4 regions of the Moritella yayanosii genome follow, and region 2 is predicted to be linked to each of the others. Evidence: predicted binding sites of a transcription regulator. Region 2 holds the regulator's gene; each other region holds the start of a gene.

Region 1 (3,220 bases), 570 kb from region 2:
TCAAAGTATTTGGCAACAGTCTCCTTGTCTCATTATTCAAGACCGTGATCGCCCAGGCATTATTCACGAAGTATCTCAAGTGCTCACACAGCACGGCATTGAATTAAAAGCGATAACAACACACTGTAAAGACTTATGGCAATCGGATAATAATCAATTTTATGCCAAACTAAAATTAGCACTACCGGACAACCTCGACCATGATAAATTCCATGTTGCATTAACAAACATCTCAGCGACACTAGAAGCTGAAATGACCGGCTTCTAATGACTGACCAATAATGTCGAATAAATCGTCGCGAATAACAAGCCACAAACAATACGGCGCCATTACCAAACCATGATAATGACGCCGCACTTCAATAACGCTTAACTGTTATTAACGCTATTTATGACACATTAATTAACGTCACCTTACCGTCTTCATCTACTTCCGCAATATGACCCTTTGGCTCTTCCATTAAGAATAAGGCCATAAAACCAATGACCGCAGTGATCGCAATGGCGTAAAAGAACATTTGCGTTGATACGATTGAATACAGCGTTAAATAGAATACCGCACCGACATTACCATAAGCACCTGTCATACCTGCGATCTGCCCCGTTAGGCGACGTTTAATCATAGGTACTGCAGCAAATACCGCACCTTCACCGGCTTGCACGAAGAATGAACATGCCATGGCGGTGGCGATCGCTAATGGCAATGACCAAGTAGCCGTAATCTGTGACATTGCATAATAACCAACGGCTAAACCAGCGGTTAAAATCAATAAGGTTTTCTTACGACCAAAGCGATCACTGATCCAACCGCCACCTGGACGTGACATAAGGTTCATAAAAGCGTAAGACGCAGCAACCATACCCGCTTCCGCCATCCCTAATCCGAATGTTTCCGCAAAGAATAACGGCAGCATAGAAATAACCGCTAATTCTGAACCAAATGTAGAAAAATATAATACGTTCAGTACCGCGACTTGTTTAAATTTATAACGTTCCATTTCAGGGACATCGTTAACAAAAATATCGCAATTTACCTGGTAGGTTTTCCAGCAATCGAGTACATACAACACCGCTAAGCCAATATAAATCGCATTAGTGGTTGTCTCGGTAAACATACTAACCTGTAATAATTTCCACGCTAATAGACCCAATGTGAGATACATAGGTAACTTCATGGACAGCAGTAAATAGAAATCGCCTTTACTGGTAACTTCCATTGCGCCGCCTTTTTTAGGACGGAAATAAGTCGCACCTTTGGGTGTGTCAGTGACATTAAAATAGTACACCACACTAAATAGCAGGCTCATTAAACCGGTAATGGCGATCGCATAACGCCAGCCATCTTCACCACCAAACAATAATGCCACTGTGGGTAATGTGAATGCCGCGGCAGCAGAACCAAAGTTACCCCAGCCACCATAGATACCTTCTGCAGTACCGAGTTCATTAGCAGGAAACCATTCACTGACAATACGGATACCAACCACAAAGCCAGCACCAATCAAGCCCATCATGAAACGCGCTATTGCCAATTGTTCAAATGTAGTCGCCAACGCAAACATAAAGCATGGAATTGAACAGACTGCTAATAACGTAGAATAAACAAGCCGAGGTCCGTATTTATCGGTCAACATACCAATAATCACCCGAGCAGGGATGGTTAAAGCAACGTTTAGAATCAGTAATGTTTTCACTTCTTCCGTGGTAAGTCCCATGCTGTCTTTAATCGCCAACATTAACGGTGCGGCATTAAACCAGACCACAAACGTAATAAAAAATGCCATCCACGATAGATGTAAGGTTTTCATCTTCCCTGAAAAAGACAATATATTAAATTTTTCTTGTCCCATAAAAATTCCCTCTAAGATATAAAAACAAAGTTTAAAAAATTTTATCTTATCTAGAACAAAGCAATACTAAGGCCAACTTAATAAAACAAAATAAAAACACTAATTATCAACAACTTACAACTTCACCTTGAAAGTGTATAGACCGACATAGAAAAATTTGCACCAAGATGGTGACAAAATGTGAGCAATGTATCATTTTGTGAGCAAGATCTCCAAACTCAGACATAGCAATAAACAGGCAGCAAAAAGCCCGCTACGTAGCGGGCTTTGCATCATTTAACCTAAGTAACCAATATTACAGTGTAATACCCGCTTTCTTAAGGTCTTTTGATGTTACTGAGTTCGGTAGTGGAACGTAACCATCTTTCACTACGATTTTCTGACCTTGTTTCGATAACATGAATTTTAAGAACTCTGTTTGCATTGGTGATAATGACTTATTTGGGTTCTTGTTAACATAAACGTATAGGTAACGAGACAGTGGATATTTACCTGATGCCGCGTTATCGAGTGATGCTGCTATGTAGTTCGTGCCTTTTTTCGCCAGCGCTACTGCACGTACACCCGATGTTTTGTAACCGATACCTGAGTAACCAATTGCATTTAGCGATGATGATACCGACTGGACAACAGATGCTGAACCCGGTTGTTCATTGACGTTATTTTTAAAATCGCCTTTACACAGCGCTTTCTTCTTAAAGTAACCGTAAGTACCCGATACGGAATTACGACCAAACAATTGGATATCACGCTCAGCCCAAGAACCTTGTAACCCAAGTTCACCCCAACGTTCAATACGCTTAGCTTCACCACATTTTAGTGTACTTGAGAAGATTGCATCGACATCAGCAATGGTTAAACCTTTAATCGGGTTATCTTTATGGACGAATACCGCCAGTGCATCGATAGCAACACGGATGGCGGTTGGCTTATAACCATAACGTTTTTCAAACGCTTCTATTTCTTTAGACTTCATTTTACGGCTCATTGGACCGAATTGTGACGTACCTTCAGTAAGAGCCGGAGGCGCAGTCGAAGAGCCAGCAGCTTGAATTTGAACATTAACACTCGGGTAAGTATATTTGAATTCTTCAGCCCACAACGTCATCATGTTGGCGAGTGTGTCTGAACCAACTGTAGATAGATTACCTGAGATTCCGCTTACTTTTTTATATTCTGGTAATTTAGGGTCTAGACCTGCTGCCAATGCGCTTTGTGAAGCGATTGCTGTCATTGATATCCCTAATGCTACAACAATTTGTTTAATATTCATTTTTACTTCTCCAAGTATAATTTTTTATTTTGTGTCTATGACTACAAGGTATATAAGCTTTGTATTTAGTGTCTACGACTACAAGTAATATAAGCAT
Region 2 (3,220 bases):
TAAAGTATTTCGCTAATTTCTCTGCAATGAATACCGAACGATGTTGGCCGCCAGTACAACCAATAGCAACAGTAACATAGCTGCGATTATTTTTTTCCAGCAGCGGTAACCAGGTCGTTAATAGATTTTCAATTTGCAGCGCAAAGCTGATCACTTCCGGTTGTTGACTGAGGTAGTTAATGACCGGTTCATCAAGCCCTGTGTAAGGTTTTAATTCTGGGATCCAATGTGGATTTGGTAAAAAGCGTACGTCGAATACATAGTCTGCATCCATTGGTAAGCCATGTTTAAAACCAAATGATTGGAAGACTAAGACCAGTTGGTTTTTTTTCTTGCCTAAAATACGTTCTTTGATTTGTTCACTGAGTTCATGAATATTAAGCTCAGAGGTATCTATTTTCAGATCTGCAAGTAAGGCTAAAGGACGTAAGCGCTGTTGTTCCATTTCAATTGCTTGCGAGAGTGACAAGTCGTCTTTTGTTAATGGATGCAGGCGACGTGTTTCACTGTAGCGTTTAATAAGGACAGATTGGTTAGTATCCAGAAATAAACTGGTTAGTTCAGTACTGGCTTTTAGCTCCGCTATAATATCGTTTAATTCTTGTTTTTCTTTCGGTAAATTACGTACATCAATACTGACTGCTACTTGTTCAGTTTTGGAATTTAAGGTTTGCAGTAGTTGTGGGAGTAATGTCACTGGCAGGTTGTCTACGCAATAGTAGCCTAAATCTTCAAGTACCCGTAATGCAATTGATTTACCGGATCCGGACTGGCCGCTGACTATTATTAACTTCATTTTTTGTCCTCACATCTGCGCAGCGAATATATCGAGGACAGAGTAAAAGTTAGCTGGCTAATTTTTACTCTGTCCTCGATATAAAATATGTGCTCATTATCCCGCAATTGATTTGGATATGATATGTTTTAATTATGTCAGGAACATGAATACCTAAAGGAAAAGGGTTTTTCCTTTAGGTTATTTGTTGTGGACTAAAATTAATGGCGAATTAATTTTTCTTTATGCTTAATCACTTGGCGGTCGAGCTTATCCAGTAAGCCATCAATTGCAGCATACATGTCGTTATGTTCATGTACGGCAAAGATTTCACCCCCATTTAGATGTATTTTTGCTTCTGCGATTTGCAGTAATTTTTCGACATTTAAGATCACATGAATATTGTTAATGTGCTCAAAATGCCGCTCTAATTTGGAAAACTTGCTATCAATGTAATCTTTCAGTGAATCTGTAATGTCTACATGTCTACCGGTTAAATTAATTTGCATATATGTCTCCCTTATGAAGGTAGGGTGAGTGCTATAAAAGACTCTTGCGCTGATTAGATGGTGGTATGCTCAGTGCTTCTCGGTATTTTGCGATCGTACGTCGAGCCACCTTGATACCTTGAGCAGCAAGTAAATCAGCAATCTTGCTATCACTTAGTGGTTTCATGGCATTTTCTGCCGCCACCAACTTTTTAATTAATGCCCGAATCGCGGTGGATGAACATTCACCGCCATTGTCCGTACTGACGTGACTTGAAAAGAAGAACTTAAGTTCAAAAATACCACGTGGTGTATGCATAAATTTCTGCGTTGTTACCCGCGAAATTGTCGACTCGTGCATTTCGACTTCTTCTGCAATATCATTCAGTACCATAGGTTTCATGGCTTCATCGCCATATTCAAAGAAATCTACTTGGCGTTGAACAATACTCTTTGTTACTTTTAATAATGTCTCATTACGGCTTTCTAGGCTTTTAATAAACCATTTTGCTTCTTGCACATGAGCGCGAATAAACTGCCCATCGCTACTATTACGCTTACCAGTCGACAGATGAGAATATTCAGTGTTCACTCTTAATCTTGGCACAATGTCAGGATTTAAGTCGACTATCCACTGGTTATTTTTTTTCTTGACTAATACATCGGGAATAACATACTGCCCTTCCGACTGATCAATCACATTACCTGGTCTTGGTTCCAAGCTCTGAATTAATTGCATGATCTCTTTAAGTTGTGGTTCTTTTAATTTTGTTTTACGACTTAATTGACGGTAGTCGCGATTGCCCAATAAATCCATATGGGATTGAATTATTTGTTGGCATTCTGATAACCAAGGGGTATTTTTAGGCAAATGTCGAAGTTGGATCAATAAACATTCTTGTAGTGAGCGGGCTGCTACACCGATAGGATCAAAATGTTGAATACGTTTTAATACCGCTTCGACTTCATCTAATTCCAGTTGATCTTCGTTATTATCATCGTGTTCTTGGTGGCCGAGAACCACGCTGTGCAGGATCTCTTCGCAGCTTTGATTGAGATAACCATGATCATCGATGCCGTCAATAATAGCGACGGCAATGGCGCGATCGATATCAGTAAATGGGGTTAATTCCATTTGCCACATAAGATGTTCGTATAAACCTTCGCTGGTTGCACCTTGGTAAACCTGATCAAGTCCATCAATACCGGCACTGCCGCCGCTGTGATTTTGTATTTGTGGGGTATAGACGTCATCCCAATTACTGTCAGTAGGCAGTTCATCAGGGATGGAATCACTGGCGAGGGCATCACTGACTTCGATTTGGCTGCTATCGGTAATCGCGTCATTATTATCCGCGTTATCCGCGTTGTGTGCGTCACTACTTTCTGCATCATTTGACGGCGTGGTGTTGGGATCTTCTTGTTCCAGTAGCGGATTACTGTCTAACGCTTCTTGGATCTCTAACTGTAACTCCAAGGTCGATAATTGTAATAATCGAATAGCTTGTTGTAACTGTGGCGTCATTGCCAGAGTTTGACTCATACGAAGTTGTAATGATGGCTTCATCTAACGACTACTCTCTCTTCCTTAATGCGGCTATGTATCAATATCAAACTATAGTCGGAATTGATCTCCAAGGTATACTTCTTTCACTTTTGCGTTGGATAAAATCTCTTCTGAAGTGCCAGACGCAATTAAGTGCCCATGACTGACAATATAAGAGTATTCACATACATCCAGTGTTTCACGTACGTTATGGTCGGTAATTAATACCCCTAAACCACGGTCGCGCAGATGTTGAATGATTTTTTTAATATCGCCAACCGAGATAGGATCAACACCCGCAAAGGGTTCATCTAATAAAATGAATTTAGGATCAGCTGCCAGTGCGCGGGCTATTTCAACTCGGCGGCGTTCACCACCAGATAAGCTCATCCCTAAACTATCGCGGATATG
Region 3 (3,220 bases), 790 kb from region 2:
ATCCGTACCGACAATTTGTACATTAGGCTTCACTAAACGCTTGAGCTTTTCCTGCGTTTCAATCGCTGACATCGCAATTGAAAACGGTTCTTGGCCAGACGACGATGCCGCTGACCATATTTTTACTGGCTGACCTTTATTGATAAACTCAGGTAAGAGCTTAGCTTGTAAATATTCAAACGGATACACGTCACGAAACCATAACGTTTCATTGGTGGTCATCGCATCAACAACATCATTACGTAAATCCCGCGCTAACATGGTCATCGATTTTTGTACTAGCTCAGTTAAATTTGTCATCTTATGTTTTGCCAATAGTGGCAATAAACGACTTTTAACTAAATATTGTTTATTTTGCCCTAATACAATACCGCACTGAATCTCAAGAAATTCACTAAAACGGGTATAAACTTCATTTGACAATGTTTGCACTATTTTACTCACTTTCTATTTTAAAATATATGTATTCAATATTACAGAACACTTAGCTAGGGTCAGCTGCTTTTAATGCCTTTAATACCGCACCCGCTAGCTCATCCGGATTAAATTTGGCAATAAAGTCGTTCGCTCCTACTTTTTCCACCATCGCCTGATTAAATACACCACTTAATGAGGTATGCAAGATAACGTACAAATCACTTAATTTCGGATCATTTCGGACTTCCGCAGTCAAGGTATAACCATCCATTACCGGCATTTCGATATCCGAAATCATTAAAGCAACCAGATCGGAGATAGGTGCGTCTAATGCCATTTTCCGTAACTGATTTAAACCATCACGACCATCTTTGGCTAATACTATCTTAAAACCAAGATCAGAAACGGCTTTTTTGATCTGGTTACGCGCCACACTTGAATCATCCACAACCAGGATCACTTTTTCTATAGCTTTCTTATCGATTTCCGTGGCTGATGCTAAAATTTCAGCACTGACATCCGTTTTTACCGGTGCCACTTCATGCAGGATTTTTTCCACATCAAGTATTTCTACTAACTCGTTATCGACCTCTGTAACGGCCGTTAAATAACTAAATTTACCTGTACCTTTTGGCGGCGGTAAAATGGCTTCCCAGTTAATATTAATAATACGTTCAACGCCACCGACTAAAAACCCCTGTATTGAACGATTATATTCAGAAATAATAATAAACGCTTTGCTTAAATCCTCAATAGGACGACCGCCCGTCGCCAAGCTTAAGTCAATCACGGAAATAGTCTTACCACGAATATGGGCAACACCGCGAACAACGCTATTCAGCTTAGGTAAAATTGTGAGGTGTGGACATTGCAGTACTTCTTTTACCTTAAATACATTGATACCAAAACGCTGACGCCCGTTTAAACGAAACATAAGTAATTCTAGACGGTTTTGTCCTACCAACTGTGTGCGTTGATTGACCGTATCGAGTAATCCTGCCATTATCCATCCCCAGGTAAATGTAGCTTATTATCAAGGTGGCTTAAATATTGCTTTACCACTGTATTATTCATTTTAATTGATAGCCTACGCGTTAAGCAGTCAAAATATTGGCTCTTAAATCGTTTTATACGTAGTCTTTAATCTTATATCGGCTTAGAAACCAAAATGCTTAAATATATTTTATCGTTACTGCTGTTCTATTGTTTCAGTGTAGTTAGTTATAGTCCACTTGCTCACGCAACAACAGATAAACATCAAGCGCTTGAGAAGTTTGCGGAATCTTTTATCAAAGCGCAACTATTTACCTCTGAAAATGAAAGAGTGAGCATAGAAGTAACCAAAATTGACCGCAGAATAACAGTTAGTCAGTGTAAAGGTAATATATCAGCAGAGTTAGTCGGCAATAAAAGCTTACAACGTTCAGCGACTGTGAAGATACGTTGTGATAGCACTGATAATTGGCAACTTCATGTGCAGATAAAGATTATTCGACTAGTACCGGTCGTGGTTAGTAACCGACCTTTATCAAAAGGTAGCCTATTAACTCAACACAATACTAAAATTGAATATATGAACCGGGTATTATTACGCTCTGGTTATATTTCAGATTTAGCTTTTGTTAATAACGCGCGCTTAAAAAGGCAACTGTCGAATGCTCAAATGATCTCAACACGCGATATTTGTCTTGTGTGTAAAGGCGAAAACGTTACAATTACCAGTTCAGTTGGAAATCTAACCGTAAAAACTGATGGTATAGCTTTGGCTAACGGCATTCTGGGTGAAAAGATCAAGGTACGTAACAGTAAATCGAAACGAATTGTTTCAGGTGTTGTCCAAGCAGCAGGTATCGTCCAAATAAACTATTAAATTATGCTAAAGTTTTATTGTCATGCGTCGATAATATTTTAGTACACCTGTTTACTATTCAATAGGTACAGAAAAATGGCCATAAATTTAACCAATTTAAATAATCGTAGTCTCCAGCTGGACCAAGCGCGAAGTGCGCAGCAGAAAGCCAACGTTCGCGCGGGTAATTCTGTTCAAGCTTCACCGCAACGAATAGCACAAGGTGACTCGGTTAACATTACATCACAAGCCAAAAGTTTGACCGCTATGGAACATGATTTAGCTCAAGGTACACCCGTTAACGAGTCGAAAGTTGAAAGTTTGAAAAAAGCCATTGCCGATGGTAGCTATCAAATAGATGCGAATAAATTAGCAAAGAACATGTCTAGCTTCGAATCTTTACTCGCATAACCAGTACATTGTAAATACAGATGACAATAACAACATTACCTGAATTACTTGGTTTACAAGTTTCTTATATAGAACAGTTACTGACTCTATTAACCGCTGAAAGATCAGCGCTAGAGTCACGAGATGTCACAGCTTTAGAAAAGCTCAGTCAAAAAAAACAGCAGCAGATAACCCAAATTGCCGAGCTCGATGTAAAAATCAGTCAGCATGCGGATGCTGCAGCATTACTGACTACCTATCTTGCTCAAAAACAACAAATTGAAACCGAACTCTCTCAATGCCAAGAATTGAATGACGTGAATGGTAAACTCATTGAGCTCAATCTGCGTAATACCAAACGACTAACCGATATCATTATCCGTAGTCGCTCACGTAACAATATTACCTATGACAAGTTAGGCCGTACTCGCGGATCTTTCGCTACGCTTGGTATGTCTTTCAAATCGTAATTCAGCGATCTGATTAATACTGCTTACTTAGCACCTCTTAATATGCGAACACTCATTAACAAACCGTGACATTAATCGCTAAACCGCCTCTCGA
Region 4 (3,220 bases), 160 kb from region 2:
AGTGATGCTATAGACGGCGGTGTGAGTTTCACATCAATTTCTGTGGCAGATTCAGGTTTACTTTCGTTATCAGAAAAATGGGTGATACCTTGTTCATCAGTCCATTGATAAATAGCGGCGACACTGGCATGGCTTGTGAGTATTAATATTAATAACATAACGTGTTGCATAGCGACATCCTGTCTGTTTTTATTGATTTATATGGTTATTCTCACCTAGTTACATGAAATTAACAAATAAAAAACCCGCTAAATAGCGGGTTTTTTTAGATTAATTTGTATGAATAACAAATTATACGCTGTAGTACATTTCAAACTCAATTGGGTGAGTTGTCATGTTCAGTCTTTCAACTTCTTGTGCTTTTATTGCAATGTAAGCATCGATAGTATCGTCAGCCATTACATCACCAGCCGTTAAGAAATCACGGTCAGTATCGAGTGCGGATAGTGCTTCTTGTAGTGAAGAGGCAACTTGTGGAATTTCAGCTGCTTCTTCTGCTGGCAGGTCGTATAAATCTTTATCCATGGCATCACCAGGGTGAATGCGGTTTTTAATACCGTCAATACCCGCCATTAACATTGCAGAGAATGCTAAATATGGATTTGCTGCTGGATCTGGGAAACGTACTTCAATACGGGTCGCTTTCGGTGATGGTACGATTGGGATACGGATTGATGCAGAACGGTTTCGCGCTGAATAAGCTAGCATTACGGGTGCTTCAAAACCAGGAACTAAACGTTTGTACGAGTTAGTTGTTGGGTTAGCAAATGCGTTAATTGCTTTTGCGTGTTTGATGATACCACCAATGTAATAAAGTGCAATTTCAGATAGGCCGCCATACAGATCACCAGCAAAAATATTTTCGCCATTTTTCTGTAGTGATTGGTGACAATGCATACCTGAACCGTTATCGCCTACCAGTGGCTTAGGCATAAATGTTGCTGTTTTGCCGTAAGCGTGAGCCACATTATGGATAACATATTTGGTAATTTGAACTTCGTCCGCTTTTTCAACGATTGAGTTGTATAGTGCTGCGATCTCGTTTTGACCTGCAGTTGCAACTTCATGGTGATGAGCTTCAATTGTTAAGCCCATTTCTTCCATTATTAGGCACATTGCGCTACGGATGTCTTGTGCAGAGTCAACCGGTGATACAGGGAAGTAACCACCTTTAACGCTTGGACGGTGACCCATGTTGCCGCCTTCGTACTCTTTATCAGAGTTCCAGCTTGCTTCTTCAGCGTCAATTTTGTACATGCTACCGGACATGTCAGTTTTGTATTTAACATCATCAAATAGGAAAAACTCTGGTTCCGGACCGAAGAATACATCATCAGCGATACCGGTTGAGCGTAAATATGCAAGTGCTCGTTTTGCTACTGAACGAGGGTCACGGCTATAACCTTGCATTGTTGCAGGCTCTAGTACGTCACAACGTATGTTCAGAGTGGTTACTTCTGTGAATGGGTCAAGTACGGCTGTTGCTGGATCGGGCATTAAAATCATGTCTGATTCGTCGATGCTTTTCCAACCTTCAATTGATGAACCATCAAACATTTTGCCATCTTCAAAGAAGCCGGCATTAATCTGATGATGTGGTAGAGAAACGTGCTGCTCTTTACCTTTCGTATCTGTAAAACGTAAATCTACAAATTTAACGTCTTGTTCTTTAATTAGAGCTAATACGCTTTCTGCTGACATAATAAATAACCTCCGGTGTCATCAATATGATGGCTTCATTTAAAGTGGTTGACTGTAAACAATCATGATCTAAATAATGCCATATACGTGCCAACTATTTAAGTTGTTGATTTAAAAGTTTTAATGTACATGTTGTTGGTTGGTGTAGTCCGCCGCTGCACGAATGCTGTGCGTTTACCGCACCTTTTTGGTGCAATGGTAATTACCGCCATTAAACTCATACATTCGGTATTACTGATATCGATATTATGGTTTATTTTCAGTGATTACCAGTAAAATCGTCTTCAAATGCTATTGATAAAATACCGGCGATATTAAGCCTCATCAATGACCACCTGAATAAAGTCTAAATTCATTTTGTCTGTGTACAATGAACTAATTTTTTGCTTATCGTACGATTTTTCAATAAAATAAATTGCAATCATTTTACTCTGAGCCAAAATTTTGCTAGGTAGATCACAGCGAGGCGGTTACAATACCGCCTAATTTTTACCCATATAAAATATACAGAGGCATCACAGTGCTAGATAAACTACGCAACATTGCGATTATCGCTCACGTTGACCATGGTAAAACCACTTTAGTTGACAAGTTATTAGAACAATCAGGTACTTTAAAAACACGTGGTGGTAATGTAGAACGTGTAATGGATTCTAACGATCTTGAGAAAGAACGTGGTATTACAATTCTTGCTAAAAATACAGCAATTCAGTGGAATGAGTACCGCATCAACATCGTAGATACTCCAGGGCATGCCGACTTCGGTGGTGAAGTTGAGCGTATCATGTCTATGGTAGACAGTGTATGTTTGATCGTTGACGCAGTTGATGGCCCTATGCCACAAACACGTTTCGTAACACAAAAAGCATTTGCACACGGTCTTAAGCCAATTGTTGTTATTAACAAAATGGATAAGCCTGGTGCTCGCCCTGATTGGGTTATGGATCAAATCTTTGATTTATTCGACAACTTAGGCGCAACTGATGAACAGTTAGACTTTAAAGTTGTTTACGCTTCTGCACTAAATGGCTGGGCTAATTCTGAGTCAGGAGAACCAACTGAAAACATGGAACCTTTGTTCCAAGCTATTGTTGACCATGTTGCTCCACCTGAAGGCGATCGTGACGGTGATTTCCAAATGCAAATCTCGCAACTTGATCACAACGCATATGTTGGTGTGATCGGTGTTGGCCGTATAACGCGTGGTACTGTTAAAGTAAATCAACAAGTTACTGTTGTTGGTTCTGACGGTAAACAGCGTAAAGGTAAAGTTGGCCAAGTATTAGGTTACTTAGGTCTTGAACGTCATGATGTTGAACTCGCAGAAGCGGGCGATATCATTGCAATAACTGGCTTAGGCGATCTTAAAATTTCTGACACTATCTGTGCACAGAACAATGTTGACGCGCTACCACCATTATCAGTTGATGAACCAACTGTAACAATGACGTTCCAAGTAAACAACTCACCATTCTGTGGTAGAGAAGGTAAATTTGTTACATCACGTAACATTCTTGAC

Evidence for each region. Region 2 encodes sigma-54, which starts transcription at its own class of promoters, with help from an activator protein. Its sites were predicted from a motif close to GTTGGCACGNNNNTNGNNT; they were not measured.
Region 1: a site for sigma-54 is predicted at 1,909-1,927, ahead of MORIYA_RS18085 (NarK family nitrate/nitrite MFS transporter). Genes of this name have one in related genera too.
Region 3: a site for sigma-54 is predicted at 1,455-1,473, ahead of flgA (flagellar basal body P-ring formation chaperone FlgA). Genes of this name have one in related genera too.
Region 4: a site for sigma-54 is predicted at 1,778-1,796, ahead of glnA (glutamate--ammonia ligase). Genes of this name have one in related genera too.

What each region holds. Positions count from the first base shown of each region.
Region 1 covers NZ_LS483250.1:3,884,924-3,888,143, reverse strand. The annotation lists gene MORIYA_RS18090 (glycine cleavage system protein R) at 1-268, shown strand, start outside; gene MORIYA_RS18085 (NarK family nitrate/nitrite MFS transporter) at 390-1,850, opposite strand; gene MORIYA_RS18080 (PstS family phosphate ABC transporter substrate-binding protein) at 2,146-3,123, opposite strand.
Region 2 covers NZ_LS483250.1:3,313,117-3,316,336, forward strand. The annotation lists gene rapZ (RNase adapter RapZ) at 1-796, opposite strand, end outside; gene hpf (ribosome hibernation promoting factor) at 997-1,284, opposite strand; gene MORIYA_RS15385 (RNA polymerase factor sigma-54) at 1,316-2,830, opposite strand; gene lptB (LPS export ABC transporter ATP-binding protein) at 2,879-3,220, opposite strand, start outside.
Region 3 covers NZ_LS483250.1:4,103,537-4,106,756, reverse strand. The annotation lists gene MORIYA_RS19165 (CheR family methyltransferase) at 1-432, opposite strand, end outside; gene MORIYA_RS19160 (chemotaxis protein CheV) at 485-1,420, opposite strand; gene flgA (flagellar basal body P-ring formation chaperone FlgA) at 1,586-2,287, shown strand; gene flgM (flagellar biosynthesis anti-sigma factor FlgM) at 2,363-2,677, shown strand; gene MORIYA_RS19145 (flagella synthesis protein FlgN) at 2,698-3,126, shown strand; gene MORIYA_RS19140 (L-serine ammonia-lyase) at 3,182-3,220, opposite strand, start outside.
Region 4 covers NZ_LS483250.1:3,151,810-3,155,029, forward strand. The annotation lists gene MORIYA_RS14610 (DUF4124 domain-containing protein) at 1-170, opposite strand, end outside; gene glnA (glutamate--ammonia ligase) at 292-1,701, opposite strand; gene typA (translational GTPase TypA) at 2,222-3,220, shown strand, end outside.